4 regions of the Methylobacillus methanolivorans genome follow, and region 3 is predicted to be linked to each of the others. Evidence: predicted binding sites of a transcription regulator. Region 3 holds the regulator's gene; each other region holds the start of a gene.

Region 1 (7,817 bases), on a different contig from region 3:
GCAAGTCCTCGTTACGCAGCCGGTTGCCCTTGCAAATCAGCAGTGCATGGTGAATTGCATTTTCTAGTTCGCGGATATTGCCAGGCCATGCGTGTGCAAGCAATTTGCGTTTTGCATCCTCGTCGATTTCTACTTCGCCATAGCCGAGGCGGCGGCGGTATTCGCTCACAAAATATTGCGCCAAGGGCAGGATGTCGCCAGGACGGTCACGCAGGGTAGGAATTTCCAGATGTGCGACGCGCAGGCGGTAGAACAAGTCTTCGCGGAAATGCCCGGCTAATACAGCTTCCTCCAGTCGCACGTTGGTCGCAGCAACCAAGCGTACATCTATTGGTGTCGGCTTGCGTGCGCCTAAACGCACGACTTCGCGCTCCTGCAATACGCGCAGCAATTTGACCTGGATACTCAAGGGCAAGTCACCAATCTCATCAAGGAAAATGGTGCCGCCATTGGCAGCCTCGAACCAGCCTGTCTTGGCCGAGAATGCGCCGGTGAATGCGCCTTTTTCATGGCCAAATAGTTCACTTTCTACCAACGTCTCGGAGAAAGCACCGCAATTGACGGCGACGAAAGGCTTGCCCTTGCGATGGCTGAGATCGTGCACATGGCGGGCGATCAGTTCCTTGCCTGTGCCGGTTTCTCCAATGATCAGCACATTGGCATCGCTAGGTGCTATTTGCTGAATGCGTGCAAGAAGCGCTAGCGATTTCGGGTCTTCAAACACCTGGGCTGTGGCACGTATTGAGGTGCTGAGCGACTGGGAGTTGGGTAGGGTTAACAAATTCATGTCGTCCTCTTTCGAGTAAATGCTGTCAAATTCGCGATGGGTCAGTCCCATATAGTCGTTGTCCAGTAAGTTCATGAGTAGAATGTTGGCGTCGGGTACTGTTGTTTCAGTGCCCATTCGCCTAGCTCCTTGATTTTGTAATCGAGAGGGTCGTGCAATGTGTGGGTACGCAGGTTGCGCCAGTGCCGATCTAGCCTTAGGCCAGCATGGGTGGCGCGCGAGCCAGCCACCTCGAACATGCGGCTGGTAATGTCTAGCCCGATGCGTGTGGCAATAATCTTGGCTGAGGTGATGTCGATAGCGACTTCACCGCGTTCAGCCTCTGTCAATTGCTCTTGCTTACTCCATGCTTCGTCAAATTTGCGGGCAGCGATGTCGGTAAGCACACGTGCGCTTTGCAGGCTCGCCCAGAACTCGCCGTAATGCGCTAGGATGTAAGGATCGTCCGCTGGGTACTCTTGTCCAGAGCGGTGCCAAGGCCTTGCTTCATTGAGTGTGTAGTGGCGCGCATCGTTGAAGGCACCTTCCGCAATGCCAAGATAGATATTTGTCAGGATTAATTGGGCGAGCAATGGGCGCAGGCAAGAGAAGGGTGTGCTGAGCGGCCCAGGGTCAGCCAAAATATCGCTAGCCTCGACACGTACTTTCTCGAAATTGACGCTGCCGCTATCTGTCTGGCGTTGGCCGATGTTGTGCCAATCCTGCAATACACTGATCCCCGTCCTGCCTGTCGGCAGGGCGGCAACAACCAGCTCGCGTGTATCTTGGGCATAGGCAGAAACAATCAACATTTCTGAATCTAGCGCACCAGAGCAAAAACTTTTCTTACCGGAAAATTCATACCAGTGACCTACGTGCCGACTGATAGTGCGTTCGTCCAATGGATTAAGCGCATTACCCCAAAACCAGTTCAGGCGTGCGGTATGCTCAAACCAAGGCTGCCATTGGTCCGGGCGGGCGAATAGCCTGATGGTTGCCAGCATGAGGTGATGGAAGGCAAACACATGCGCAATAGAGCTATCTACCTGGGCAAACTCTCGAACGACTTGCATGACATCCTGCCAGTTGGCCCCCAGGCCACCTTCATGTTTCGGGATGGATAAAGCGAGTAGGCCACTATGGCGAATCAGGTCACGCTCGGCCTTCGGTGTGCCACCTGCTTCGTCACGTTCCACAGCGGTGAGGCGGAACTCGGCCACCAGCGCTTGCGTAATATCTCGAATAGATAGCGCTTGCGGCTCTTCGATGTTGCCCTGCAGTTTAATATTTGAAATAGCCAAAAGTTATATCCGTCAGTTAATTAATAAGGATGTAGCAGCTATCGTGCCAAAATTCAGTACAGGGGGCTGATTGATTTGCTGCTGCCTGGGAAGCAGCCTGCCAGGCCAATCTGGGCTTGGTCCCGAGGAAGAGCTGTTGCTATCTGTATTGTTAACTGTTGCTGAATAATCAGCACCGGCGCGTTATTCTTCAGAGGCAGTGTGCTGGCATATCAGCAATTGAGCAATTTCTTGCTGATTAAGCAGCAGTTCTTGAAAAGTGGTTTTTATAAGTGTTTAAAAAACATTTACTTAGCTGATGGCATGGAGCTTGCTGAAACTGGGTAGTTGGTTTTTTGATGTGTTTACTCAGACAAGGACAGCAAGATGGATATTTTCTGGTTTCTTCCTACTCATGGCGATAGCCGCTATTTGGGCACGAGCCATGGTGGTCGTGCCGTCAGCCACCATTACCTCAAACAGGTGGCCCAGGCGGCGGATGAGCTTGGTTTCAAGGGCGTTCTGATCCCGACTGGACGTTCGTGCGAGGACTCCTGGGTGGTAGCATCATCGCTGGTCAATTTCACCAAACGACTCAAATTCCTCGTTGCGATCCGGCCAGGCACAATTTCTCCGACAGTGTCTGCCCGTATGGCCGCAACATTGGATCGTATTGCGGATGGCCGCTTGCTGATTAATGTCGTGAGCGGAGGCGATCCGGATGAGCAGCATGGTGACGGCAGCTTTCTGAGCCACGAGGAGCGTTACGCTGAGGCTGATGAGTTCCTGAAGATTTGGCGTGGTGTTGCTGCTGGCGAGTCTGTTGATTTTGAAGGGAAGTATTACAAGGTCAAGAATGCCAAGAATATGTATCCGCCGGTGCAAAAGCCTTATCCACCATTATTTTTTGGCGGCTCCTCGCCTGAGGCTGTAGAGCTGGCAGCGGAACAGATTGACGTTTATCTCACCTGGGGTGAGCCGTTGCACGCAGTGAAGGAAAAAATAGAAATCGTCAAGGCAAAGGCTGCTGCACATGGGCGTACGCTCAAGTTCGGCATTCGCATGCATGTGATTGTGCGCGAAACGAGCGAGCAGGCCTGGCAGGCTGCGGATGAGTTGATTTCACATGTTACCGATGAGACCATTGCTGCGGCGCAGAAGGCATTCTCGCGCTTCGATTCAGAAGGCCAGCGTCGCATGTCCTCCCTGCATGGTGGGCGGCGCGATAAGCTTGTCGTGGCTCCCAACCTTTGGGCCGGGGTTGGCCTGGTTCGTGGTGGTGCTGGTACTGCACTGGTGGGTAGCCCGCAAGAGGTGGCAGATCGCATCCAGGAATATGCCGCACTGGGGATAGACTATTTCATCTTCTCGGGCTATCCACATCTAGAGGAAGCTTATCGCGTCGCTGAATTGTTATTCCCTTTACTACCTATCGACCAGCAGCGTGCGCTGGGTAGTATTAACCTTACTGGCCCATTCGGCGAGATGGTCGCGAACGATATCGTGCCCCCGCCAGCCGCAGGTAAGCTGACGGCAGTCAAATAGGAGCAAAGTCTTGAATCAAATTGAAGCATTACCCTTGGCAGAGATGAGGCCTGCTGAGCCTGTTGATCCCAAAACTGTAGCCCAGGCCTTGGCGAACGAATTTGCCAAGACAGCTGTCACCAGGGATCAATTAGGCGGCACGCCCAAAGCTGAACGTGACCAGATTCGTGCCAGTGGACTACTAGGGCTTATCATTCCTTCGGATTTGGGTGGCTTGGGCGCCAGCTGGACCGAGACCCTGGATATCGTACGCACCTTTGCTCGTGTGGATAGCTCGATCGCCCAAGTGTTTGCCTTCCAGCACCTCATGCTGGCAACAGTACGGCTTTTTGGTACCGAGGCGCAATGGCATCCCTGGTTCCGCCAGACTGCGAAAAACAACTGGTTCTGGGGCAATGCGCTCAACCCGCTGGATACCCGCACCAGTAGCGAGATTGTTGCCGGGCAGCGCGAGTTTCACGGCAAGAAGAGCTTTTGTTCTGGTGCTACCGATTCCGATATGCTGATCGCCTCCGCCATCGATGCCGAGAGCCAAAAGCTGCTGATTGCCGCTATCCCGACCACGCGCCAAGGCATCATTCTGCATCAGGATTGGGACAATATCGGCCAGCGCCAGACCGACAGCGGCAGTGCTGACTTTGAGCATGTGCGGGTGGACGAGGCTGAGTTGCTGACGCAGCCCGGCCCGCTCAGCACGCCTTTTGCCTGCCTGCGTCCGCTTATCGCCCAACTGATTTTTTCCAACATCTACCAGGGCATTGCTGAAGGGGCGCTGGCTGAGGCGCGGCAATATACCCTCAAGCAGTCGCGCGTCTGGTCTGCTTCCCTGGCGAGTGACATTGCGTCCGAGCCCTATACCTTGCTGCATTACGGTGAGTTCTGGGTACAGCTGGAAGGCGCAAGGCTGCTGACCAACCGTGCCGCCGAGCTGCTGGACCTGGCCTGGGGCCGGGCCGAAGCGCTCACGGCAGCAGAGCGGGGCGAGCTTGCGGTGGCCGTGACTGCGGCCAAGGTGGCCACCACCAAGGCCGGCCTGGACATCACCCAGCGCATGTTCGAGGTGACGGGCGCGCGCGCCACCACGGCTGCTTTGCGGCTGGACCGTTTCTGGCGCAACCTGCGGGTGTATACCTTGCATGACCCGGTAGATTTTAAGCTGCGTGAATTGGGCGATTGGGCCTTGAACCAGCAATATCCCAATCCTTCATTTTATTCTTGAAGATTAAGTTTTAGTGATTTGATTCTATAAGTAAAAAATCCCGGAAATCCGGGATTTTTTATTGCTGCAGCAGGCTAGGCACACTATGCTGGGGCAAGCCCGGCATGGTGATGGCGGTCCGGGTGTTATACCTGGGCCAGGGCCTGTTCCAGGTCGGCAATCAGGTCGTCGATATGCTCGATACCCACCGACAGGCGCACCATATCCACGCTCACACCGGCATTGGCGAGTTCTGCCTCGCTGAGCTGGCGATGGGTGGTGGTGGCAGGGTGGCAAGCCAGGCTCTTGGCATCGCCGATATTCACCAGTCGCGTGAATAGCTGCAAGGCATCGATGAAGCGCGTGCCGCCTTCGCGGCCATCCTGTACGCCGAAGGAGAGAATGCCGGATGCCTGCCCCTTGAGATAGCGTTGCACCAGGGCATGCTCGGGGTGGTCTGGCAGCCCGGCATACTTGACCCATTGCACCTTGGGATGCTGCTTCAGGTATTGCGCCACCTTGAGCGCATTCTCGCTATGGCGCTCTATACGTAGCGCGAGTGTCTCCAAGCCTTGCAGGAAGAGAAAGGTGTTGAAAGGGCTGATAGCGGCACCGGTATTGCGTAATGGCACGACGCGGGCACGGGCGATAAAGGCGGCGGCACCCAGGGCCTCAACATAATTGACACCGTGATAGCTGGGATCTGGCGTATTGAGGCTGGTGAAGCGCTCTTTGTGTTCGCCCCAGGGGAAGCGGCCGCTATCGATAATGGCACCGCCGATGGAATTGCCATGGCCGCCGATGTACTTGGTGAGCGAGTGCACGACGATGTCCACGCCATGATCGAACGGGCGGCACAATAGTGGCGTTGCCACGGTGTTGTCGACGATGACAGGCACGCCATGCGCATGGGCGATGCTGCTGATGGCTTCCAGGTCGACGATATTGCCCAGCGGGTTGCCTATGGTCTCGGCAAATACCAGCTTGGTGCGGCTGTCGATCAGCTTGGCCAGGCTGGCCGGGTCGCGATAATCGAAGAAGCGTACTTCTATGCCTTGCTTGGGTAGAGTGTGAGCGAAGAGGTTATATGTGCCACCGTAAAGCGTAGAGACGGAGACAATATTATCGCCTGCTTCGGCAATGGTCTGGATGGCATAGGTGATGGCAGCCATGCCAGAAGCCAGGGCCAATGCACCGATGCCGCCTTCAAGCTGGGCCAGGCGCTCTTCCAGCACTGCATTGGTGGGGTTCATGATGCGGGTGTAGATGTTGCCCTGAACCTTGAGATCGAATAGGTCAGCCCCATGCTGGGTGTTATCAAAAGCGTATGAGGAGGTTTGGTAAATCGGAACGGCAACAGCCTTGGTCGTCGGGTCTGGTTTGTATCCGGCATGAATGGCCAGAGTTTCTGCTTTCATGATGTCTCCTAGTTGATTGATTTTTATTGTGCTGGATATGATAAACGCTGGGCAGGCCAGCGTTTATATTGATTGCTTGTTTGCTTATAGCCAGGGATGTCTGGGTGGATTCACCTCGTTCAGGTAGTAATTGCCAATCGCATGGTATTTCCAACGCACAGGGTCATGTAGCGTGTGGGTGCGGGCATTACGCCAATGGCGATCAAGGTTGTATTCTTCCAGCGTGGAGCGCGTGCCAGACAATTCGAACAGCTTGTTGCTGGCCAACAAGGCAATCTCGGTGGTGAGTACCTTGGCTTCAGCCACAGCAATCGAGGCAGCCGCTACAGTTGCTTCTGTTGCCTGTGCATCCGCAAGCTGGATTTTATCGGCGGCACGATCAAGCAGGGCCTCAGCCGCATGCAGGCGTAATTTCAGATCGCCTACTTGCTGCAGTGTGTATGGGTCATCGCTGGCACGCTGGCTTTGCTTATCGTCAATCCACGGACGAGCGTGCTGGCGTACATATTCAATGGTCGCTTCAATAGATGCCTGGGCAATGCCAGCATCCACCGCAGCCTGAATGAATTGCGAAGTAGGGCCTCCAACTGTCGGGCGTGCAAACGCCTGGTAAATCGGGACGACATGTTCCTTCGGCACTTTGACCTGATTGATGACGACAGTGCCGCTGGCCGTTGTACGTTGTCCAAAGCTGGACCAATCATTGATCACTTCCAGGCCTGGGGTGCCATGCTCTGCCAATGCCAGATGAGGCAAGCCAGCCACGTCAACGGTGACAATAGGGATCCAATGGGCAAGCAGGGCGCCTGTCGAGAAGAATTTGGTGCCATTCACCACATAGCCATTGTCCTCCGGGGTGATCAGGGTGGCAAACTCGGCGACGGTTCGGCTGCCTTTTTCTGAAAAAGCATTACCAAAGCGTGCGCCCTTGAGTACCAGATCAAAGAAAAAGCGCTTTTGCTCTTCTGTCGCATCCAGCTTCAGATGCTCTACCACGACCAGATGATTCTGTGGCAATTGCCCGAGTGATGGATCTGCGGCGGAGATGATGCGAATGACCTCACCCAGCGTGCGATAGGAAACATCTGCACCTCCATATTCTTGGGGGACGGTAATTGCCCATAAACCGCTTTGGGAGAATGTATCAAGTTCAGTGATGGGCAGTTTTCTGTGCTTGTCGCGTTCTGAGGCACCCTGGCGGAACTGATCTGCCAGGCGATGCGCGACTTCTATCGCCTCTTCATCACTGCGGATAACGTGGGCGACTGTGGTCAGGCGCGGTTGTTTAATCGTGAGTTGAGTCATGGTGATTGCTCCTCATTAAAATCGATAGCCAACATTGAGGGTGTATACGGTCGGGTTTACTTGAACATCACCGACATCGGCCCCGTTGATCTTGACCGGCGCAATGATGCGGGCATAGCGAATGTCTGCGCCTATGGTCCAATGCTCATCCAGCGCAAAATCCAGCCCTGCCTGCAATGCAGGCCCCCAGGAATCGCCGACTTTAAGCTTTGCGCCGTTATCCAACTTCTCATCGAGAAACGTGGTGTAGTTGAGGCCAACGCCTACATAAGGACGGAGCGTTGCCTCTGGCCTGAAATGATATT
Region 2 (7,817 bases), on a different contig from region 3:
CGACCGCGGTATTGATGATCATGGGCCAGATGGCGGAGATGAAGATCACCCATATCGCCGCCGGGTTTGCGGCCTTGAACACCAGCAGGCCGATCGGCAGCCAGGCCAGTGGTGACACTGGGCGCAAAATGCCGATTACCGGGGCCGCCATGCGCGACATGAACTGGAAGCGCCCGATGATGAAGCCCAGCGGTATACCAATCAGTGCTGCCAGGCCAAAGCCCAGGGCCACGCGTTCCAGCGAGGCCAGGATATTCCAGCCTATGCCCTGGTCGTTGATGTCGTTGACATAGAACGGGTCGCTGAACAGCTCAGTGGCGGCGTGCCAGGTAGATACTGGTCCAGGCAGGTTAGGCGATTGATAGGAAATCAGCGCCCAAACGACGATCAGCAGCCCAAGGCCAAATATTGGCGGCAATAGCCACTGGAAAAACGCGCGTGACTTCTGCGCGAACACGCCAGGGCGTGCGACTGCTGCAGGCCTTGCCTGGGGAAGCTGGCTGCTTGGCGTTGTAATGGTTTGATCATTTTTCATGATGGTCTTGATATCTTCCTTGCGGATACTGACTGCGCTCATAATGTTTGCCTCGTATCACCATGTCTTGGGGTGCGGTGCCGGCCCGGTGGGGCCTGCACCGCCACGTATCATCAGGCCTTGATCTTGAAGCTATTGGCATAGGCCTTGGGATCTCTGCCATCCCAAACTACGCCATCAATCAGCTTGCTGCTGCGCATTGGGTCGCTAGGCACGGTGATGCCTAATGACTTCGCGGCTTCGGTATAGATATCAATACGGTTGACCTTTTTGGCGACAGCCAGATAGTCAGGATCAGATTTCAGCAGACCCCAGCGCTTGTGCTGCGTGAGGAACCACATGCCGTCGGATAGATAGGGGAAAGTCACCTTACCGTCATTGAAAAACTTCATGTAGTTCGGGTCTTCCCATTTTTTGCCGATACCGTTGTCGTAATGCCCAAGGAAGCGGCCTTCGATCACTTCTTCCGGGGCGTTGACATAGGATTTGCCTGAAATCAGCTTGGCAACGGCAGGGCGGTTGGCGGTGGCGTCGATATAGCGGCAGGCTTCCAGGATGGCCTTGGTCAGCGCCAGCGCAGTGTTCGGGTGCTTGGCGACAAAGTCTGCGGTGGTGCCCAGCACCTTTTCCGGGTGGTCTGCCCAGATATCCTGCGAGGTGGCTGCGGTAAAGCCGATCTTGTCGTAAATCGCCCGCGCGTTCCACGGCTCGCCCACGCAGTAGCCATCCATGTTGCCGATACGCATATTCGCCACCATTTGCGGCGGAGGCACGACGATGGTTTTTACATCCTTGAATGGGTTGATGCCATAGGTGGCCAGCCAGTAGTAAAGCCACATGGCATGGGTGCCAGTAGGGAAAGTCTGGGCAAAGGTGAAATCGCGGTTTTCATTGTCGAGCAGGCGCTTGAGCGTTTGGCCGCTGGTGACGCCTTTTTCCTTGAGCTGGTTGGCCAGCGTGATGCCTTGACCATTGTTGTTCAGTGTCATCAGGACGGACATATCCTTCTGCTGACCACCTATGCCCATCTGTACCCCATAGACCATGCCATACAGCATATGCGCGGCATGTAGCTCGCCATTGGCTACCTTGTCGCGGATAGCGGCCCAGGAGGCCTCCTTGGAAGGCGTGATCTTGATGCCATATTTCTTGTCGAAGCCCATTTGCGCAGCCACAACCACCGGGGCACAGTCAGTCAAGGGTATAAAACCGATTTTCACTTCGGTGAGTTCGGGAGCATCCGAACCTGCTGCCCAGGCTTGCTTATGAAGAGCAGAGGGCACCATGTTCATCATGGCGGCAGCGCCTAAAGTGCTGGCCATCGCCTTGTGAAAGAATTGGCGCCTGCTGTTGTTGATACCGTCGCCATGGGGAGTGGATTCAGGTAATGATGGATCTGGTTTGGCAGTACTCATTTTATTGGAATTGCTCATCCTGGCGGCTCCTTGAATCAATCGAAAATGAAAAGCGTAAAAACAAAAAAGGCGTCCCGATTGCAGACGATCTGTTGTCTGTAATCGGGACGCCTTTGTCCTGGGTTTTTCAAGCCTTGTGGCTTGCCATCAAATTACCGTGTGGCTCTTGAGGTTGCCATCATCAAACGCTGGCAACCGCCATTGGCCACCACTGTTCATTTAGGCATTAGCAAATGCCGTGCCAGGGATGGGGTTGTTTTTAAGTTGTTGATTGTTAAATTATTTTATTGGTAAATTTGAATCTTTCAAGGAGTGGGCCATCAACATGCTTCGCACCACCCAAGTGCGGGTGCACCATCTTTAGTGCCCTGATCAAGGTGTTTTTTGCTTGGCTAGGATGTTGTCTGCTACATCAATAATCTTGCGGTTTTGCTCCATGGCGGTACTGCGCATGACTTTATAAGCCTCCACTTCGCTGATGCCTAGCGTGCTCATGAGCACGCCTTTGGCTCGTTCAATCTGTTTTCTCTCTGCCAGCGCCTTTTTGGTTTCAGACAGTTCGTTTTCAATTTCGGCAATCTGCTGTGACTGCTGCTGCAGTAAGGAGACGATGGATTCCATGGGGTAGGGATGCTGGTTGTCATGCGCGAGAAAAGTGTAGGCGTTTTCCACCGGGATGGAGAGGTTATAGAAAGCGCTATCCAGTGTGGCTGGGTGGCGGCGCATCTTTTCCAGATATTGACGCGTTTTTGCCAAGTCACTTTTCGCATTGCTGACCAGGGTTTCCAGCATGTCATGCATGCCATTGATCAATTGGCACTGCATATGCCAGATATCGCTGAGACGTTGGCTGCAAAGCTCGAACCAGGCATCGCCATCATGCGCTTGCACGGCTTGGCCATCCTTAGCGTGGGTAAGCTTGTCACGGTATTGCTGATGTAGGTGGTGGGTGCTGGTATCCTTCGAGGCTGTCCATGCTTTTTGCAACGGATTGCCACCAAACTGGCTGAACAGCTCGAAGTGCCTTTCCTGCAAGGCGATCAGCTCCAGTAGCTTGTGCTGGTGCTCTTGCTGGATATGGCCAGAGCCAAACATGTAGGAGCCCACGGCGCGTTCTTGCCCGGCAAATTCCTTGCCCTGTACGAGGTTGTAAAGCGCCAGCAGGTAGGTGGAAATCTGGCTATTCACGGCATTGTCGGTAATGTCAAAAATCAGCGAGATCAGGCTACCGATAAAGCGGTTGAACGACTGTATGCAGTCGGGAAATGAAATCTTGTGCAACGTCACCTGGTGACGCAATGATTTCAGTTGATCAAACCCTAGCAATATCCATGAAATCAGGGTGAGCTGTTTGGCATCAACCTGGTTGTTATGGCTCAGGTGGCGCTGCAATGCTTCTCGGAATTGCAGTTCCAGGCTCTGGTTTTGCTCAATGATTTCACTGCGCTCCTTGCCGAAGCGCTGGCCTGCTGAGGCTAGGTAAAGGCAGCTTGCACCGCGCTCGGTCTGAATCTGGTGGATGATCAGGCCAATCGTTTCGACAAAGCCGGTGCATATCGAGAGCCGCTCAAGCTCATCGATATGCCGCATCTTGGCCAGGATAATAGTTTGGTCTGGGGAAATGTCTCTCATGGTATTCATTCAGTAGCAAAAATCATGCGCAGTGTCATTGTGATCTGGCTGATCAAGGGTAATGGATAAAGCGCTTGGAACAATGACAATGCGGAGTAGTAGTTGATGAAGCCTTTGTGCTAGTGCATGTAACTCAGGAGAGTTGGATGATGTACAACAGGCTGATGACAAGCATGAATAATAACAGGCTTGTGATTTTCCAGAACAGGAGAGGATTCTTTTCCAGTAATCCGCCCCGGTGGCGATGGAGGAAGCCCTGGTTGGGGTGCCTCAGGTCGTGGATGAATTCTGACAAGGCTTGATAGCGTTTTTCTGGTTCTGGATGTACGGCTTTGGCCAGTGCATCATCCACCCAGGATGGTACGCTGTCGTGAATATGGATGGCCGATAGGTAGGATAGTCTTTGCAGTTGTCCACGAGACTTGAGTTTGGCGACCTGGGTGCCATACGGTAACTTGCCCGTGAGCATCTGGTAGGCGATGACACCGAGTGAGAATTGGTCTGATAACGGCGACCCGGCATCGCCGAGGAAATATTCAGGTGCCATGTATTGAATAGCGCCAGGAATGGGAGAGTTTTCCGCGAGATGGCACTCTTCCAGGCCTGCGACCCAGACGCTGCCGAAGTCGATGATTTTGACGACGCCATGGTGGTCTATCATGATATTTTCCGGGCGCAAGTCTTGGTGCAGCATCTCGGCACGATGAAAGGCCTGCAAGCCCTTGGCAATTTGCTCGACAATGCCGCGTACCGTTTCCAGGTCCGGTTTGGGATTGTCCCGCATCCACTGCGCCAGAGTGATGCCCTCGATGAACTCCATCGCGACATAGAGATAATGTGGCTTGCGTTCGCGTTTGCACGGTTTTAGCACATGTGCATTGTTGATGCGCCGTGCCACCCATTCTTCGAGAGTAAAACGGTTGAGCTGCGCTGGATTTGCACTTAGGTCGGTGGATGGCGTCTTCAGCGCTACTTGCCGGCCTGAATCACGATCAATCGCGAGATAAAGGTGGCTACGATGGCTGTGATGCAGCTCCCTGACGATATGATAGCCGTCGAAATCCGTCCGTGCTTCCAGCAATGGCGGGGCAGGCAGGCTTGAGTGGGGTAATAGCGGGTTGGACTGGCGTTGGTCAAGATGATCTATCCTGACAATTTGCACTGTCAGATTGTCCTGGCTGCCACGCTCCAGGGCTTGTTCCACAATTCGCCGTGCAGCGGCATCAAGGTCATACGGGTGGTCGGTGATGGCGGTGGCAATCAATGTTGCATCTGTATATTCATATACGCCATCTGAAGCCAGCAGGAAGATGTCTCCTGTCTCGATGGGCATGGATAGGTAGTCGATCTCGATCTGCGGGCCTGTGCCTAGTGCGCGACTGAGATAGTTTTGCTCTGCATTGATGACGACCCTGTGATCCTCGGTGAGCTGTTCCAGGGATTGGCCGCTCAATCTGTAGATGCGGGTATCGCCAGCATGAAAAAGATGTGCCTGGTTGGATTTGATGACCAGGGCGCTGATGGTGCAGACGTAGCCCTTGTCCCGGTCATAACGATACTGGCTACGCCGGGTCTGTGCATATAGCCAGGAGTTGATCGCATTCAGGACGCAATGTACGGCGTGCTTGACGCTCCAGGCATCGGAGGTGCAGTAATAGTCACTCAACAGGTTCCTGATGACAGATTCGCTGGCTACTTGGCTGACAGTGCTGCTGCTGATGCCGTCAGCCAGCGCAACCACAATGCCTTTAGTGGTCAATTGGTGGCCTTGCGGTACACATGCACCATGAAAATCCTGGTTGATATCCTTGTGTCCCCGGTCAGAGTGCTGGCCGATGGAAATACTGAGTGTGTTGTCCATATTGCTGTGCCGGGGCGACGACGTCGATGTCTAGTCATCGCCCCGTGAACAATTAACGCATGCTGCGCTTGGGTGCTGTCTTGATGTGGGTGGAGTACAAGGTCAGCCCAGTGAAGGCCAAGCCACCGACCAGGTTGCCGAGAACTACAGGTAATTCGTTCCAGATCAGGTAATCCATGATGGAGAAATTACCTCCCATGATGAGGGCAGAAGGGAAAAGGAACATGTTGACGATGGAGTGCTCGAAACCCATGGCAAAGAACACCATGATCGGCATCCACATTGCCATTACCTTGCCGGAAACGCTGGTGGAAATCATGGCACCCACAACACCGGTGGATACCATCCAGTTACACATGACGGCACGAATAAAGACGGTCAGCATGCCCGCCGCGCCGAACTCGGCATAGCCCAGTGTCCGTTTTTCACCGATGCCGGCGATGATGGTGCCAATCTTGTCCGGTTCTGTTGCAAAGCCAAAGGTAAAGACGATGGACATGAACACTGCAACGGTAAATGCCCCGAGGAAATTGCCGACAAATACCAGCCCCCAGTTGCGTAAAATGCCTTTGACGGTGACGCCAGGGCGTTTGTCGATCAAGGCCAGTGGCGTGAGAACGAAAACGCCGGTGAGCAAATCGAAACCCAGCAGGTAAAGCATGACAAACCCGACAGGAAACAGTATGGCACCGATCAACGGGTAGCCAGTTTGCACCGATGCTGTGACAGCAAATACGGCAGCCAAGGCCAGGATGGCACCTGCCATATAAGCGCGGATGATGGTGTCCCGGGTGGACATGAAGATTTTGGATTCGCCGGCATCGACCATTTTGGTCACGAACTCTGATGGTAGTAGATAAGCCATAAGTACACCTCGTTAAAAATAAAAAAGCGTCCACTCCTGATATCCCTGGTAAGGAACACCTGAAGTGGACGCCGTTGTCCTATCGTGATTTTTTGTGGAGTGTTGCGCTACATTCGCATGATCAGCGCCCCCGTTGGCGCTATCTCATGCAGTACATCCAGTATCAAAGCCAGCAAAAAATGTGCCGGGGTTTAGCACTGACACAATGCCGGTGATGGCAGCATCCCATGCACGCTTTGGATCATGCAGATTGATTGATACGGGAGACAGGCGGTTGCGGCGATATCGTGGCGTGAATCGTGAGATATCTAGTAATAACAAAGGCGGGATGCGCGTGGTGGCATATGAGTCCGCCCTGGGTTTGCCGCCGTGAGCTTAAGGTGAGGGAGCTGCTAGGTTATTTGCACGGTTGTGGTGCATTTGTGTAGGTGGGGTGATTTATTATGGTGCACGCTCACGGTTGGATATCCAGTTGCAGTTTCGCCAAGCGGCTATAGAGCCCGGATTGCCGCCTTAATTCGTGCGGGGTGCCTGTTTCAATGATGCGACCTTGCTCCAGAACCACGATGCGATCTGCGTTCTGAATCGTGGCAAGGCGGTGCGCAATAATCAGTGTGGTACGTCCTTGCATCGCAATATCCAGCCCCTGTTGCACCAAATTTTCAGATTCAGCATCCAGAGCGCTGGTGGCTTCGTCCAGCAATAGGATAGGTGCGTTTTTGAGAATGGCGCGTGCAATCGCAATGCGTTGGCGCTGCCCGCCGGAGAGCCGGGTGCCACGTTCTCCCAGGAAAGTGTTGTAACCCTGTGGTAGGTGCTCAATGAATGTATGCGCTTGTGCCGCCTGAGCTGCACGCTTGATTTCCTCGTCGCTGGCATCCGGTCTGCCGTAGCGAATGTTTTCCAGTGCATTGGCAGAAAAGATCACCGGATCCTGCGGTACGATGGCGATCATGCTTCTCAGTGTGCTGAGCGAGAGGCTGCGGATGTCCTGACCATTGATGGTGATGGTGCCCTCATGAATATCGTAGAAGCGCAGCAAAAGCTGGAATAAGGTGGTTTTGCCTGCACCCGATGGCCCGATCAGGGCCACGGTTTCGCCCGCATTGACTTCAAGGGAGATTTGATCAAGCGCTGCCTGGTCAGGTTTTGATGGATAGTAAAAGCTTACTTTTTCCAGCCTGATGCTTGCCGTGCTAGGGGTTGGCAATGCAATTGGCACGGATGGGTTGTGAATAGCAGGTTCGCTGTTGAGCAGCTCTAACAAGCGTTCGGTAGCACCAGCTGCGCGCATAATGTCACCCCAAACCTCGGCGATGGTGCTGACGCTGCTGGCCACCAAGGCGGCATAGAGGATGAAGGATGCCAACTCGCCGCCCGAGAGCTCGCCTTGCGTGACTTGGTGTGCTCCCAGCCACAAGACAAAAATAATGGCCGCACTGATGCCTGCAATGACAAAGGCCGCCAGGAATGCACGCACGCGAATGCGGCGAATGGCAGCGTGAAAGC
Region 3 (7,817 bases):
CCGTGCTGGGCCTGTTGGCCTTGATCACGCTGTGGATTGACCGCACGGTGCAGCCGCCGGAGCCGCGCGTGGATGGCAGTACACGTCATGACCCGGATTACATCCTCAATAATTTTGTCACCACCAAGACCGATGCGACGGGAGCGATTAGCCATATCCTCAAGGCATCTGAAATGCGGCATTACCCAGATGATGACAGTACCGAGCTGACCAATCCACATTTTACCCAGTTTGGCGTTGGCAAGCCGACGACGACGATTGAGGGCAAGCGAGGCCATGTGTCCAGCAAGGGCGATGTGGTCGAGTTCCGCGATGATGTGCGCGTGGTCAGGCCCGCCTTTGCTGACCGTCCAGAGATGACGTTGACAACGCAATACCTGCGCGTGGAGCCGGATAAGGAAATCGCATCTACTGACCAGCCAGTGGTCATTACCCAGGGGCCAAAGAGCGTCGTGCACGCGGTGGGGATGTATTACGACAAGAAGAATCAAACCATCCAGCTCAATAAGCGAGTGCGTAGCCATTATGAGCGCCCTGCGGCCAAGCCGCAGGCAAGTAAGCCCAAGGCTGCCAGTAAGCCTAGGCAGGTTGCCGCCAAGCCAGCGGCCAGCAAGTCCAGCAAATCTACCCCAGCCGGGAATAGTAAAAATGCCAAGCAGCCAACTAAAACCAAATAGAACGATATTCTTCAGCGGAGACCCTATGCGCAACTTGCGTTGTTCCTTATTGCCTGCCCTATTGATCGGCATGTTGTCAGCGACTGCCTATGCCGAAAAGGCAGACCGGGATAAGCCGATCGAGTTGGAGGCTGATTCGGTACAGGTGAATGATGCAAAGAAGACCAGTACCTATACCGGCAATGTGATCCTGACCCAGGGTACATTGGTGATCCGTGGCGACAAGCTGGTTGTGCGTGAAGATAAGGAAGGCTTTCAACACAGCACCTCTTATGGCAACCCAACCACTTTCAAGCAGAAGCGTGACGGCAAGAACGAATACATGGAAGGCAGTGGTCAGCGGATAGAGTATGATGGACGCATGGACAAGGTGCAGTTATTCACTAAGGCATGGGTCAAGCGCGGCGAGGATATCGTGCACGGCGACTACATCATGTATGACGCCAATGCTGAATATGCCGAGGTGATCAGCGGTGGCTCCCAGGCGGCGACACCTGCAACGCCTACAGGACGTGTGCGCGCCATTATTCAGCCCAAGAAGAAGCCAGCCACAGAGACTCCCTGAAACTGATGATAAGCGCAGTGGTCTGGTGATAAAGGGGCCAGGGTACTGTGTTTGATTAGAGATGGCATCGATAGATATTGCATAAATGAGTGAATTAATCGTAGAAGGTTTGCGCAAGAAATATAAGTCCCGCACGGTGGTGCAGGATATTTCGCTGCAACTCAATAGTGGTGAAGTGGTGGGCTTGCTGGGGCCAAACGGCGCGGGTAAAACCACCAGTTTCTACATGATGGTGGGCTTGGTCCCTCTGGATGGCGGACGCATTTTGCTCGACGGCAAGGATTTGAGCCGCATGCCTATCCATCAGCGTGCACGCATGGGATTGGCCTATCTTCCTCAGGAACCGTCAATCTTCCGCAAGATGACGGTGACGGAAAATATCCAGGCGATCCTTGAGTTGCAGGACATGACGGCTGAGCAGCAAAAGGAGCAGCTTGAATCTCTGCTGCAAGAGCTCCATATCACCCATATACGCAACAGCATGGCGGTGAGCCTGTCCGGCGGCGAGCGTCGCCGCGTGGAAATTGCCCGATGCTTGGCCACCAACCCCAGCTTTATCTTGCTGGATGAGCCTTTTGCCGGGATTGACCCAATTGCGGTGTTGGATATTCAGAAGATCGTACGTTTTCTGACTGAGCGTAACATCGGCGTGTTGATCACTGACCATAATGTGCGTGAAACATTGGGTATCTGTGATCGGGCTTACATCGTGAATGAAGGCCGTGTCTTTGCATCAGGCAAACCCGGCGAGATCATCCATAACGAAAGTGTCAGAGAAGTTTACTTGGGCAAGGATTTCCGCCTGTAGTCAAAGCAGAATTAGAGAGATGAAACAAAGTCTACAGCTAAAATTTTCCCAGAACCTGGCATTGACGCCGCAGTTGCAGCAGTCGATCAAGCTGTTGCAACTGTCTTCGCAGGAGCTTAACCAGGAGTTGGAGTCGCTGTTGCAGGCCAACCCATTACTGGAGCGTGTTGATGGCCCTGATGGTGCGGCTGAAATGTCGGAAAGTTATAGCCCCACACCGGATGTCGCGGTAGCTACGCCAGCTAGCGATACACCTGCGCCTGCGAGCGAAGATGTGCCACGTGTTGATGAATTTGGTGGTGGCGATGATTATTTTGAATCTTTCCAGGGCAGCAACCGCTGGGAAGAGGGCGGTTCCAACAATGATGATGACAATGACTTCAGCTTCCAGGAGGCAGTCAATCTCACCCTGCGCGAGCACCTGTTAAGTCAGATCAAGCTACTGCCGTTGTCTGAGCGTGACCAAACGCTGGCAATGGTGCTGGTGGATGCCATCAATGATGATGGTTACCTTGAGCAATCCCTGGAAGAGCTGGCAGAACTGATGCCGGAAGAGCTGGAAATAGACCAGCTGGAGCTGGAAACAGCGCTCAAGCATATCCAGAACCTTGATCCGCCCGGTATCGGTGCACGTAACTTGGCAGAGTGCCTTGCGCTGCAACTGCGTGCGCTGCCAGAAGATACGCCTTATGTTGATCTGGCCATCAAGGTTGCCGAGCAACATTTGCCCTTGCTCGCGAGCCGCGACTACACACGCTTGCGTAAGCTGTTGCATTGCGATGACGATGTGCTGAAAACCGTGCAGCAACTGGTGACCCAGCTTAATCCTCGTCCAGGCGGAGAGTTCAGCCATATCACCTCGGATCATTACATCCAGCATGAGATCGTGGTGAAGAAGATCAAGGGCATCTGGATTGCCAGCCTCAATGATGAGGTCGTGCCTAAGTTGCGTATCAATCAGCTGTATGCCGGTATCCTGAAACGCAACCGCGATAGTTCGAGTCAATATCTCATGAGCCAGATGCAAGAGGCAAAGTGGATGATCAAGAACATCCAGCAGCGCTTCTCCACCATCTTGCGCGTGTCGCAGGCGATTGTAGATAGGCAACGCAACTTTTTCGAGCACGGTGAAGTAGCGATGCGCCCATTGGTGCTGCGCGAGATTGCCGACGAACTTGGTTTGCATGAGTCCACTGTTTCACGCGTGACAACGCGCAAGTACATGCTCACACCACGTGGTGTCTACGAATTGAAGTATTTCTTCGGCAGCCATGTGGCGACAGAATCGGGCGGGGCGTGCTCTGCCACGGCGATTCGTGCGTTGATCAAGCAGATGGTGAGCGAGGAAAACCCGAAAAAACCACTGTCTGATAACCAGATTACCGACATCCTTGGCAAACAAGGCATAGTTGTTGCAAGAAGAACCATAGCGAAATACCGCGAGTCTCTACAGATACCCGCGGCCAACCAGCGCAAGTCGCTTTGATTTGCGCGTTTTTCAAGTAAGGAGAGCGTTATGAATTTGCATCTGACCGGACATCATCTCGACGTTACACCAGCTCTGCGCGAATATGTGCAGTCCAAGCTGGCCCGACTCAGCAATCACTTTGATCATGTGATCGACCTCAAGGTGACGCTGAGCGTGGAGAAGCTGGTGCAGAAGGCGGAAGCCACCTTGCATGTGCCGGGCAACGACCTGCACGCTGAATGCGGGGCAGAAAGCATGTATAGCGCGATTGACTCGTTGGCTGACAAGCTGGATCGCCAGGTAGTGAAGCACAAGGAAAAAGTCAGCAACCATAATCAGGCATCTGGAGGCCTCAAGCACCAGCAGGCAGTTGAATAACTCCCATTGAAATGCTGCAAAAGAGTGCCAGATCAATGATTCATGCATGGATTTGGTACTCTGGCAGCCAGTTTCCTCCCTTGTTTTCCTCCAAGGTATTAAGCACACATGGCTGAAATCAGTGTTACCCAGCTCTACAAGGATACGCGCCGCAAACTCAAGCTGAAATGGGTATCAGGGTTAGCTGGCGGTGATAACCCCCTCACGAGTGAAACGGTGACCAAGCCATCACTGGCCTTGGTTGGACACCTGAATTTTGTGCATCCCAACCGTGTACAAGTGCTGGGATGTGCCGAAATGGATTATTTGCGCAGTCTCAAGACGCGCGAATTGCTCCAGGCGATCAAGAATCTGTTTTCTGCTGACCTGGCCGCGATTATTGTCGCCAATGGCGAAGAGGCTCCGGATGAATTGGTGGCAGCCTCGGATGAATTTAGCACGCCCTTGTTTACCTCCCCGTTGCGTAGCCCTGGCCTGATGGATGTGTTGAGCCACTACCTTGCGCAAGCGGTTGCTGCATCGGAAAGCCAGCATGGTGTTTTTATGGAGGTGCAGGGCTTTGGCTTGATGATCAAGGGCACGCCAGCCATTGGTAAAAGCGAATTGGCGCTGGAGTTGATTTCACGCGGCCATCGGCTGGTTGCCGATGATATTGTCGATTTTTATCGTATTGCGCCTGACCGGCTCGAAGGGCGTTGCCCGCCGTTACTGCAGGATTTTCTCGAAGTGCGTGGGCTGGGCGTACTGAATATCCGTGCCTTGTTTGGCGATAACGCTGTCAAGCCAACCAAGCCCTTGGATCTCATCGTGCAACTGGAAATGGCCGATACCATGGTGCCGCTAGATCGGCTCAAGATTAAATCCCAACATGAGCAAATCCTCGATGTGAAAGTCCCCAAGGTGGTGATCCCGGTGGCTGCCGGGCGCAATATTGCGGTATTGGTCGAGGTGGCCGTGCGTAATCATATGCTCTTGCTGCGTGGCATCAACGGCACCAAGCAGTTCATGCAGCGCCAGCATCGTGAAATGGCGCGCACGGCAAGAAAGCTCAAACACCAGGCGGATTAATCCATGCAGCTCGTTATCGTTACCGGTCTCTCAGGCTCAGGCAAGAGCATCGTACTCAAGTTGCTGGAAGACAGCGGCTATTATTGCATCGATAACCTGCCTGCCACCTTGTTGCCACAAACCTCTGAGCACTTGAGCCAGGTGCAGCATGAGCGAGTGGCGATCAGCATTGATACCCGTAGTGCCTCACTGGAGGCCTTGCCTGGCAATATTCGCAAGCTCAAGAGCGAAGGCATCGATGTGCAGGTATTGTTCCTTGAGGCCAATGTCGAGACACTGGTCAAGCGCTACAGCGAGACGCGCCGCCGCCACCCGTTGAGCAACGACACCAGCACCTTGGCTGAAAGCATCAGCTACGAGCGCCATCTGTTGGAGCCTTTGGTTGACATGGGGTTGCGTATCGATACCAGCAACCTTAGCGCCAATGCCTTACGCCATTGGGTCAAGGAATTTGTTACCCAGAAAAATGGCGAGTTGATCTTGCTGTTCTCTTCTTTTGGCTTCAAGCATGGCATTCCGCTAGATGCGGATTATGTCTTTGACGTACGTTGCTTGCCCAATCCTTATTACGATGTCGAGCTCAGGCCGCAAACCGGGCAGGATAAGCCAGTGTGCGATTTTCTTGAGCAGCACGAGAGCGTGCACGATATGTATCACGATATTCGCCATTTCATTGAGCGTTGGTTGCCTGGCTTTATTGCTGATAACCGCAGCTACCTGACAGTAGCGATTGGTTGCACTGGAGGTCAGCACCGGTCGGTCTACCTAGCAGAGCGATTGGCACGTTATTTTCGCCATCAGCAACATCGTGTGCTGGTGAGGCACCGGTCATTGGAGCAGCATTAGCGTGGTCTGCAACATGCAGGTAGCCACATTGCCACAACAGGAAGCAAGAGCATGATAGGAATACTCATCATCGCCCACGGTACGCTGGGTGAAAGCCTGATTCACTGTGCAAGCCATGTCATGGGCTCGCGCCCGCCATTATTGCGGCAACTTGGTGTGGGCACTCATGATGATCCAGGCGGCTTGTTGCCACAGGCGCAACAGATGATCAGGGAGCTGGACGAAGGGCAGGGGGTGCTGATACTTTCTGATATCTACGGTGCCACGCCTTGCAACCTGGTGACCAATCTGTTGATTCCCGGCCATGTCGAAGGCGTAGCCGGGGTTAACCTGCCCATGCTGGTGCGTGCGCTCACCTACCGGCAGGGCAACAACATCATGACCCTGGTTGATAAGTCCATCAGCGGTGGACGTGACGGGGTCGTACATTTTTCCAAGGACGCATGTCAGCATCATGATTAAACAAGAAATAGAAATCATCAACAAACTGGGTTTGCATGCCCGTGCATCGACCAAGCTGACGCAGACCGCCAGCCAGCATGCCAGTGAAATCTGGATAGAGCGCAATGGCCGCCGGGTCAATGCCAAGAGCATCATGGGCGTGATGATGCTGGCGGCCAGCAAGGGCAGCAAGGTGACGCTGGAAACTAACGGCAGCGACGAACAGGCCGCCATGGATGCGCTGGTCAAGCTCATCAATGACCGTTTTGGCGAACCAGAATAATATCCATCATGTTTTTCCTCTCCCCTCAGGAATAACCCGATTATGGCCCAGAGTAACAAGGTCAGTTTCTCCATGCACGGTGTTGGTGTGTCCGGCGGCATCGCCATCGGCAACGCCCACCTGGTCACCAACGCCCTCGTGGAAGTGGTGCATTACCAGATCCCGAAAAAGGCCCTGGTGGCCGAGATTATCCGCTTCGAGAAAGCGCTGGAGCGCGTCAGGCAAGACCTACAGGCTGTGCGTGAGCAATTGCCCGCCAATGCCCCGGCCGAGCTGGATGCCTTTATCAACACGCATTTGATGATTCTCTCCGACAAGCACCTGTCGGAAGAGCCCAAGGCCATCATCGAGCAGGAGCTGTGCAATGCGGAATGGGCCTTGAAGCAGCAGATGCAGGAGCTGGTGGCGCAGTTCGAACTGATCGAGGATGAATACCTGCGCGAGCGCAAGCAGGATGTGGTGCAGGTGGTGGAGCGCATCATCAAGGTATTGCTCGGCCATCCCAGCGAGGCGGTGCGGCCCGATGAAAGTGCGCAGATCCTCGTCGCCTACGACGTATCTCCTGCCGATGCCATCCAGTTCAAGCATCACCATTTTGCCGCCTTCATCACCGATGTTGGCGGTGCCACCTCGCATACCGCCATCCTGGCACGTAGCCTCAGCATTCCTTCGATTGTGGCGTTGCATCGCGCCCGCGATCTGATCCGCGATGGCGAGTTGATTATCGTCGATGGCAACCATGGCATCGTCATCGTCAACCCGGACAAGGATACCCTGGCGGAATATCGCCTGCGGCAGGAAGAATGGGAGCTGGAGCAGCAAAAGCTCAAGCGCCTCAAGCTGACCAAGGCCGTGACGCTGGATGGTGTTGAGGTTGAGCTGCATGCCAATATCGAGGTGCCCGCCGACGTGGCCAAGGCCAAGGCGGTGGGCGCGAGCGGCATAGGCCTGTACCGCACCGAGTTCCTGTTCATGAACCGGCGCGAGATGCCGGACGAGGAGGAGCAGTTTGCAGCCTATCGTACCGTGGCGGAAACCATGAAGGGCATGGCGGTGACGATACGCACGCTGGACCTGGGTGCCGACAAGCAGATGAACCCGGATGCTGCACGTAGCTGCACCAACCCGGCCCTAGGCTTGCGCGCGATTCGCCTGTGCCTGTCCGAACCGCAGATTTTCCATACCCAGTTGCGGGCCATTTTGCGTGCCTCACATTATGGCAAGATCAAGATATTGATCCCCATGCTCTCTTCCCTGTTCGAGTTGCGCCAGACCGTGACTCA
Region 4 (7,817 bases), on a different contig from region 3:
TCGCAACGATTGCTCAGCGCACAATAAAAAAGCTATTTCACTGCCCCAAACACTTTCTTGAGTAAACTGCTTGCCTGGCCCATTGGGTCCTGGCGAATGGCCTTTTCTTCCTCAGCCATCATCAGGTAAACACCATCCAGCGTTTTTTGCGTCACATATTGCTCAAGGTTAGCCTGGTCCTTGCCCACCAAGCCATATTTACTGCCCATCTCGGCAAAGCGATTATATTGCTTTGCGAGGTCTACATCTTGAGTAGCCTTTTTCACGATAGGCAGAAACTTATCTGCCATAGGGCCGGAGGTAGTCTTGCGAAAATATTGCGTCGCCGAGTCCTGCCCGCCTGTCAGGATATCCTTGGCGTCCTGCACGCTCATCTGCTTGACGGAATTAACCAGCAAGGCCTTGGCCTCAGGTACAGCAGCCTCTGCTGCCTGGTTCATTTTAACCACCAACTCATCCGCCTGCTTGCCCATGCCAAACATGCGCATGGCTTTTTCCGCTTTTTGCATCGACTCAGGTAAAGGGATTTTCACCTGCGGATTATTGAGAAAGCCGCCCGCCTGGCCCAATTGACTGACAGCTCGCTCAGCGCCTTGGGTCAGTGCCTGTTTCAGGCCTTGGCTAGCGTCAGCATTGCTAATACTGCTCAAATCGAGCGCAACGGCATGACTAGAAAATGCAATAAACGATAAAGCAGTGACAAAATGGCGCATAGCCCCTCCGGTAGTATTGAGGTAGAAGATCATTCTACCTCTATTGGCGGGCAATGCGCGATGACCGCGAAGTGCCTTCAAGACTTTATTCTGCGGGTTTGACGTTCCAGATGTTCTCCGCATACTCACCGATAGTGCGGTCACTGGAAAACTTGCCAATCCGCGCCACATTGAGGATAGCTTTACGGCTCCACTCCTCCTCATCCTTGTAGAGCTGGCCAACCGCATCCTGGGTTTCGATGTAGCTGGCATAATCTGCCAACAAAAGATATTGGTCGCCTTTGCCAAGCAAGGTATCGCCGATTGCTTGATAACGATCCGGCTCATCAACGGAGAAGAAGCCATTGGTGATCATATCCACTGCCTGCTTCAGCTCGGGGTTGCCATGGTAATAATCCCAAGGATTGTAATTGTTAGCCTTGACCTCGGCCACCTGCTCCGTCGTCAGGCCAAAAATAAAGATATTCTCTTCACCCACCTCTTCGCGTATTTCCACATTAGCGCCATCCAGCGTGCCAATTGTTAAGGCACCATTCAGCGCCATCTTCATGTTACCGGTACCTGAAGCCTCGGTCCCAGCAGTGGAAATCTGCTCTGACAAATCACTGCCAGGGAACAATAGCTCAGCAGCCGATACTTCGTAATTGGGGTAGAACACCACCTTAAGCTTATCGCCTACGGCTGGGTCCTCATTGACGATAGAAGCAACATCGTTGATCAAGCGGATGATCAGCTTGGCAAGCCAGTAGCCAGGTGCCGCCTTGCCGCCAAAAATTACAGCTCGCGGCGTGACATCCTTGGCCTGCCCGCTACGAATGCGGTTATACAAGGTAATAATATGCAGAACGTTGAGAAGCTGGCGTTTGTATTCATGAATGCGCTTGATTTGTATGTCAAACAAGGCCTTCGGATTGAGTTTCACCCCGGTTACATGCTCAATACGCTTGGCAAGCCGCTGTTTGTTGGCATGCTTGACCGCACGAAATGCCTTGCGAAAATCGGCATCCTCTGCCAATGGCTCCAATGCGCGCAGCTTATCCAAACCATGATGAAAATCCTTGCCAATTACGCTTTCCAGCAAGTGAGTCAAGCCCGGGTTGCATTGATTGAGCCAACGCCGCGGGGTAATACCATTGGTGATATTAATGAATCGACCAGGGAAGATGCGGTTGAAATCAGCAAACAGCGTAGATCGCAGCAATTCGCTATGCAATGCTGCCACCCCGTTAACAGTATGACTGCCAACCACGGCGAGATGCGCCATGCGCACCCTGCGACCATGCTCCTCGTCAATAATGGAAACTCGCGTCAATAAATCTGTCTCGCCCGGGAACTTGTGGTTCACCATCTGCAGGAACTCGTGGTTGATACGATAGATAATGCCAAGGTGGCGCGGCAGCAGCTTGCCAAACATCTCCACCGGCCAGGTTTCCAGCGCCTCCGGCATGAGAGTATGGTTGGTATAGGCAAATACTTTTTCGCTGATTTTCCAGGCTTTTTCCCAACTGAGGTGATGCACATCCACCAATTGGTACATCAGCTCAGCAACAGCAATGGCGGGATGTGTATCATTGAGCTGGATCGCCACCTTGTCCGGCAATACGCTCCAATCATCATGCTTGGAAAGGAAGCGGCGCAAGATATCCTGCACCGAAGCCGAGACGAAGAAATACTGTTGCTTGAGGCGCAACTCCTTGCCCAGCACAGAAGTGTCGTTGGGATATAGCACTTTCGAGATATTCTCGTAGGCATTGCGCTCCTCGACGGCCTTCTCGTAGTTACCGTCATTAAAATGTGCAAGGTCAAACTCACGCGCCGCCTTGGCAGACCACAAACGCAAGGTATTCACGGTTTCCGTGTCGTAGCCAGGTACTGGCATGTCATAGGCAATCGCCAGCACGCTTTCGGCATCGACCCAATGGTATTCCGTGCCCTTGGCAGTCGGGAACTCCACCACCTTTCCATAAAACCTTACCGGATACTGGCTTTCAGGGCGCTGGAACTCCCAGAGATTGCCGTATCGCAACCAATTATCGGGGTTTTCCACCTGCTGCCCCTGGCTAATCGACTGGCGGAACATGCCATATTCATAACGAATGCCGTAACCTGTCCCGGGAATATCCATGCTCGCCATGGAATCCAAGAAACACGCCGCCAATCGTCCCAGGCCGCCATTGCCTAGCGCAGCATCATTCTCCAGCTCCACAACATCTTCCAGCTTGTGACCCAAGGCCTTCAAGCCTTCCTGCACTTCGCCCTCAATGCCCAGATTCAGTGCAGCGTTCTGCATCATGCGCCCCAGCAAGAACTCCAGCGAAAGGTAATACACCCGCTTCGGGTCCTGGGCATTGTATGCCTCGGCAGTTTTCACCCAGCGCTCGACCACATGGTCGCGTACGGTGTATCCCGTTGCCACATACCAATCACGTGGCGTGGAGGCTTCACTGGTCTTGAATGCAGAAAAAATCAGGTGATTCTGCAACGCCTGGGCGATGGGGGTTTTCTCGGTAGTAATCACAGGCGTGGAGGCTTTGGGCTTCTTGGATTCTTTTGCAGCAGTCATTGGCGTCTTTCCGTGTGAGTTTACAAAATGCCACCCGTTGGCTTGAGTGCAGCAGCACATAATGAATGGCCAACATGAAATTCATGCGAAGCTTGATGTCACTGTTTAAAAGCGAGCAAAAATCAGGCCATTGCGGGAACAATAGGTCGGGCAGACTCCAATCTGCCACGATCACCACAGGTGAACTCTTTTACAAGACTACATGAGCAACAAAAAGTTGAACAGCAAACGTAAAAACATTGCAGGAACAAAAACCAATGGGAACAGCAGAAACGCGAAAGGCCGGTTTCCCGGCCTTGTGTGTGATCAATGCAAGATTGCTTATTTGGGTGTAGGGTCGCTGACGAAACCCAGTTTTTGCACGCCAGCATTTTGGGCATAGGCCATGACTTCTGCCAACACCTGGTAACGAGTTTCCTTGTCGGCACGAATATGCAACTCTGGCTGAGGCTCTTTATTCGCTACTTCATGCAGTTTTGCATTCAGCTCTTCCAGCGTTACGGTTTGGTCATTCCAATACATTGTGCCTGCTGGATCAATCGCTACATCAATAATATCCGGCTTTTCCGGCGATGGTTGGCTGGTTGCTTGCGGCAAATCGATCTTGACGGCATGCGTCAACAAAGGCGCGGTAATGATAAAAATCACCAGTAATACCAACATCACGTCTACAAGCGGCGTGGTGTTGATCTCGGACATGGGGCGACTATTGCCTTCCCCACCACCAATGCCACCACCAGCCATCATGCTGTCACCTCTTTCAGCTTGGCACCGGTGCGCACAGCAGCTGCACCAGCAGTCGTCTTGCTACTAGGGTTCAGAGGAGCACCAGTGGTCAGCAGGATATGTAAGTCATTGGCAAAGCCTTCCACCTCACCAAGAATCAGGCGGTTGCGACGTACTAGCGCGTTATAGGCCAATACCGCAGGAATCGCCACAGCCAAACCCAGCGCTGTCATGATCAATGCTTCACCCACAGGGCCTGCCACCTTGTCCAGGGTTGCTTGGCCACTTTGGCTGATGCTGGCCAAAGCGTGGTAAATACCCCACACCGTACCGAACAAGCCGACAAATGGTGCCACGCTACCTACCGATGCCAGCATGGTCAAGCCATAATCCATGCGTTCACTTTCGGTGGAAATCTGGCGGCGCATGGCACGAGCGATAAACTCATCCTTGTTGCAAGCCTCTTCCACATTGTGTGCTACATGCGCCTGGTGGTGCTCGGCCGCATCTATTGCCTGGTTAGCCACGCGCGAGACAATGGTTTCACCGCTGTTGTGGCGCAAGGCAGATTCGATTGAAGGTGCTTGCCAGAAATGGTTGCTGTATTCACGGTTGGCACTGCGTATGGTCAAGGCCTGATAAAACTTGGTCACCATGAGATACCAGCTTGCCACCGACATGAAGACCAGCACAACTGCAACCAGGATGGACACTGGCCCACCGTCCAGAATGAAGTCCAAGCTGCTAAATTCGTATGCATTTTCCATATTGCATTAATCCTATATGTGTAAAAGTATGACTAACCTGGTTAAATTTGCTAATCCGAGATGGAGAACCTGACCGGAGCAATCACGGACACCTTCATCGGCTTGTTGTTACGCTTATACGGGTTGAACCTGGATTTCTTGGTGGCTTCAAGCGCTGCCTTATCCAGACGCTCCGAACCACTGCTAGATTCGATCTGTATGGATTCGGGCACACCAGACTCTGAAATCAGGATGCGCAACATCACCACACCTTGCTCACCAAGCCTTCTGGACATCGCAGGGTATACCGGCATCTCTTGATGCAGATAGGAAACACCACTAATCGCAATTTCAGGAATCGGCTGATCCTTGGGCTCAGGCGGCTTGACCGGCTCTATCTTCTCAGCCACTACCGGCTTATCTTGAACAGGAGCTTGCGAAGGCGCTTGTTTCATGTCCTGAGGCTGAGGCTCGGAAACCTCCTGCTTCACCTCCTTCACCTCCTCAACAGGCTTAGGCGCCTCAATCGGTACCGGCTTATCCACGACTTTGGGCTTAGGCTTGGGTTTAGGTTTTGGCTCAGGTGGTTTAGGCTTTGGCTGCGGCTCAGGTTCGGTAATTGCCACCTCAGGCACAGGTTCCGGGCTTTTAACCAAGCTCACCATGATAGGTGGCGCTGCATCTTCCTGATGAGGTTCCCTGGTAGATACAGCAATCAGACCTGCAAATACAGCTGCATGGAGGACTACAGTCGCAACCAGCGCCTTGGCAGAAAAATCTTGTTGATCTTTTTCGCGGAAAACCCGTTTGGGAATCAAACTACGAATTAGTTTTTGACTCAATTGCCCCTCAACATATTGCTCTCTTGAAAGGCGTGCTAGTGAAAGCTCAATGGACATTTTTGATGTGGGTCGTAAATTGACTATGGGATTTCTTGGCACTCAATATTGCTAATCGGGTGGCCGCTTCCTGGATCATCTCAGCAAGCGAGTTAAACGCATGATCCTCCAAGCGCAAACTCAAGGCTCCAACTTCAACTTCTGCAACATGACATTCCTCACAGTACACCACCCTGCACCCGTCACTACCAGCAAGCACTACACGCCTACAATTGTTCACTGTCTTCATTTCTATCCCGCTCTATGTCTGGGTTGCAGTCAATGATGCAAGGCTACCCTTGCAAGAGCGAAAAATGATAACTATTCTCATGTGCATAGTCAAGAATAATACGCATTCTAGCAGCTAATTGAGCGCGATTCTTATTATTTCCCGCATCTGCATTGTGGCAAATTGTCGCAGAAAATAAAAAAGGCCGCTAATAGCGGCCTTTTCGATTCCGTCAAAAGAATTACAGACGGTTTGCGTAGTATTCAACAACCTGTTGAACGTCCACAGGGAATGGAACATCTTCCGCTGCTGGCAAGTGAGCAACCTTGGCTTGCTGAGGTTGCTCAGCCCATGTGATCCACTCTGGGCGAATCAATGGTGGGTTAGCCAATGTTTCTACGACGATAGGCAGCTTGGTGCTGCTGGCCTTCAGGGAAACCTCATCACCCACGCGCAGGCGGATAGATGGAATGTTCACTGACTTGCCATTCAGCAATACGTGACGGTGGGAAACCAGTTGGCGTGCAGCGGCGATTGTTGGAGCAAAACCAGCGCGGAACACGACATTGTCCAGACGACGCTCCAGCAATTGCAGCAGTGTTTCGCCAGTAGGGGACTTGCCCTTACGTGCATCAACCACCAGGCGACGCAGTTGCTTTTCGGACAGGCCGTAGTTGAAACGCAGCTTTTGCTTTTCTTGCAGCTTGACACCGAAGTCGGACTTCTTGCGACGGGTGTTCTTGGCACCGTGTTGACCTGGAGGGGTTGGACGTGCCTCAATGGTCTTGCGGGACAAGCCAGGCAGATCAATACCAAGTGCGCGCATTACTTTAAGACGTGGGCCGGTGAATCTAGACATTCTTTAAAACTCCTTAATAATTGGATTGATCAGGCTGACCTGACAAATAGCTTCCTGCATCCCGACTTTATTCAGAATGGATAGCTTGACGCTATCACCACACCGCATGGGTATGGCATACCTGCACATTACAAACTCCGCGCATAGCAAACGCTTTCTACGCGAAGCCGCGGATTATACAATAAAAAACCGTCACTGACCAAGCATCAATGACGGTTTTCAATCTGCTCCGCTTTTTAGCTACAACCTAGGCCAGCATGGCGTTGACCCTGCGTACGAAAGCAGCTGGGTCTTCCAGTTGGCCACCCTCTGCGAGCAAGGCCTGATCAAACAACAGATGGGCCCAATCGGCAAACTTCGCATCATCACTCACAGCCTTCAAGCGCTGCACGATGCTGTGATCAGGATTGATCTCAAGTACAGGCTTGTTACCTGGCGTTTTCTGCCCTGCGGCCTTGAGCAAGCGCTCCAAGTTGCCGGAAAGATCATGCTCGCCCGCCACCAAGCAAGCCGGGGAGTCGGTCAGGCGATGCGTCACACGCACTTCCTTCACGCTCTCGCCCAACGTAACCTGGATACGTTCAACCAAGGACTTATATTCATCCTCAGTCTTCTTTTGCTGTTCCTTCTCGGCTTCGTCTTCCAGCTTGCCTAGATCCAAATCGCCCTTAGCTACAGATTGCAGCTTCTTGCCCTCGAACTCGGTCAAACTACCCAACAACCATTCATCAACCCGGTCAGACAGCAGCAACACCTCAATACCCTTCTTGCGGAAAATTTCCAGGTGCGGGCTATGCTGGGCGGCAGCGAACGTGTCGGCAGTAATGTAATAGATAGCCTCCTGGCCTTCCTTCATCCGGCTAATGTAATCCTTGAAAGACACTAGCTGTTCGTCGGTATCCGCGTGTGTGCTGGCAAAACGCAACAGGCCGGCAATGCGCTCCTTGTTGGCAAAATCTTCACCCGGGCCTTCCTTCAGCACACGGCCAAATTCGTTCCAGAACTTGGCGTACTCTTCGGGCTTGTTTTCTGCAATATCTTCAAGCAGGCCCAATACACGCTTGACGGAACCGGTCTTGATCGCATCGATGTCTTTGGAGTGT

The links. Region 3 encodes sigma-54, which starts transcription at its own class of promoters, with help from an activator protein. Its sites were predicted from a motif close to TGGCACNNTTCCTGCT; they were not measured.
Region 1: ssuD (FMNH2-dependent alkanesulfonate monooxygenase) is a predicted target of sigma-54. The motif match lies at 2,367-2,382, and genes of this name have one in related genera.
Region 2: LG202_RS00990 (nitrate regulatory protein) is a predicted target of sigma-54. The motif match lies at 3,597-3,612, and genes of this name have one in related genera.
Region 4: LG202_RS02210 (glycogen/starch/alpha-glucan phosphorylase) is a predicted target of sigma-54. The motif match lies at 3,391-3,406, and genes of this name have one in related genera.

Annotation. Positions count from the first base shown of each region.
Region 1 is NZ_BAAILT010000002.1:610,210-618,026, forward strand. Features, by position in the region: gene LG202_RS04080 (sigma-54 interaction domain-containing protein) at 1-787, opposite strand, end outside; gene LG202_RS04085 (acyl-CoA dehydrogenase family protein) at 859-2,067, opposite strand; gene ssuD (FMNH2-dependent alkanesulfonate monooxygenase) at 2,434-3,591, shown strand; gene LG202_RS04095 (acyl-CoA dehydrogenase family protein) at 3,635-4,810, shown strand; gene LG202_RS04100 (bifunctional O-acetylhomoserine aminocarboxypropyltransferase/cysteine synthase) at 4,936-6,207, opposite strand; gene LG202_RS04105 (SfnB family sulfur acquisition oxidoreductase) at 6,292-7,512, opposite strand; gene LG202_RS04110 (OmpW/AlkL family protein) at 7,528-7,817, opposite strand, start outside.
Region 2 is NZ_BAAILT010000001.1:217,899-225,715, reverse strand. Features, by position in the region: gene ntrB (nitrate ABC transporter permease) at 1-577, opposite strand, end outside; gene LG202_RS00995 (CmpA/NrtA family ABC transporter substrate-binding protein) at 649-1,857, opposite strand; gene LG202_RS00990 (nitrate regulatory protein) at 2,323-3,582, opposite strand; gene LG202_RS00985 (protein kinase domain-containing protein) at 3,716-5,443, opposite strand; gene LG202_RS00980 (formate/nitrite transporter family protein) at 5,496-6,308, opposite strand; gene LG202_RS00975 (ABC transporter transmembrane domain-containing protein) at 6,763-7,817, opposite strand, start outside.
Region 3 is NZ_BAAILT010000003.1:114,595-122,411, reverse strand. Features, by position in the region: gene lptC (LPS export ABC transporter periplasmic protein LptC) at 1-677, shown strand, start outside; gene lptA (lipopolysaccharide transport periplasmic protein LptA) at 703-1,242, shown strand; gene lptB (LPS export ABC transporter ATP-binding protein) at 1,328-2,050, shown strand; gene LG202_RS09445 (RNA polymerase factor sigma-54) at 2,070-3,536, shown strand; gene hpf (ribosome hibernation-promoting factor, HPF/YfiA family) at 3,567-3,896, shown strand; gene hprK (HPr(Ser) kinase/phosphatase) at 4,005-4,964, shown strand; gene rapZ (RNase adapter RapZ) at 4,968-5,810, shown strand; gene LG202_RS09425 (PTS sugar transporter subunit IIA) at 5,862-6,272, shown strand; gene LG202_RS09420 (HPr family phosphocarrier protein) at 6,265-6,534, shown strand; gene ptsP (phosphoenolpyruvate--protein phosphotransferase) at 6,577-7,817, shown strand, end outside.
Region 4 is NZ_BAAILT010000002.1:178,303-186,119, reverse strand. Features, by position in the region: gene LG202_RS02215 (DUF4197 domain-containing protein) at 33-713, opposite strand; gene LG202_RS02210 (glycogen/starch/alpha-glucan phosphorylase) at 799-3,276, opposite strand; gene LG202_RS02205 (ExbD/TolR family protein) at 3,598-4,023, opposite strand; gene LG202_RS02200 (MotA/TolQ/ExbB proton channel family protein) at 4,020-4,769, opposite strand; gene LG202_RS02195 (energy transducer TonB) at 4,820-5,590, opposite strand; gene rpsD (30S ribosomal protein S4) at 6,097-6,714, opposite strand; gene htpG (molecular chaperone HtpG) at 6,962-7,817, opposite strand, start outside.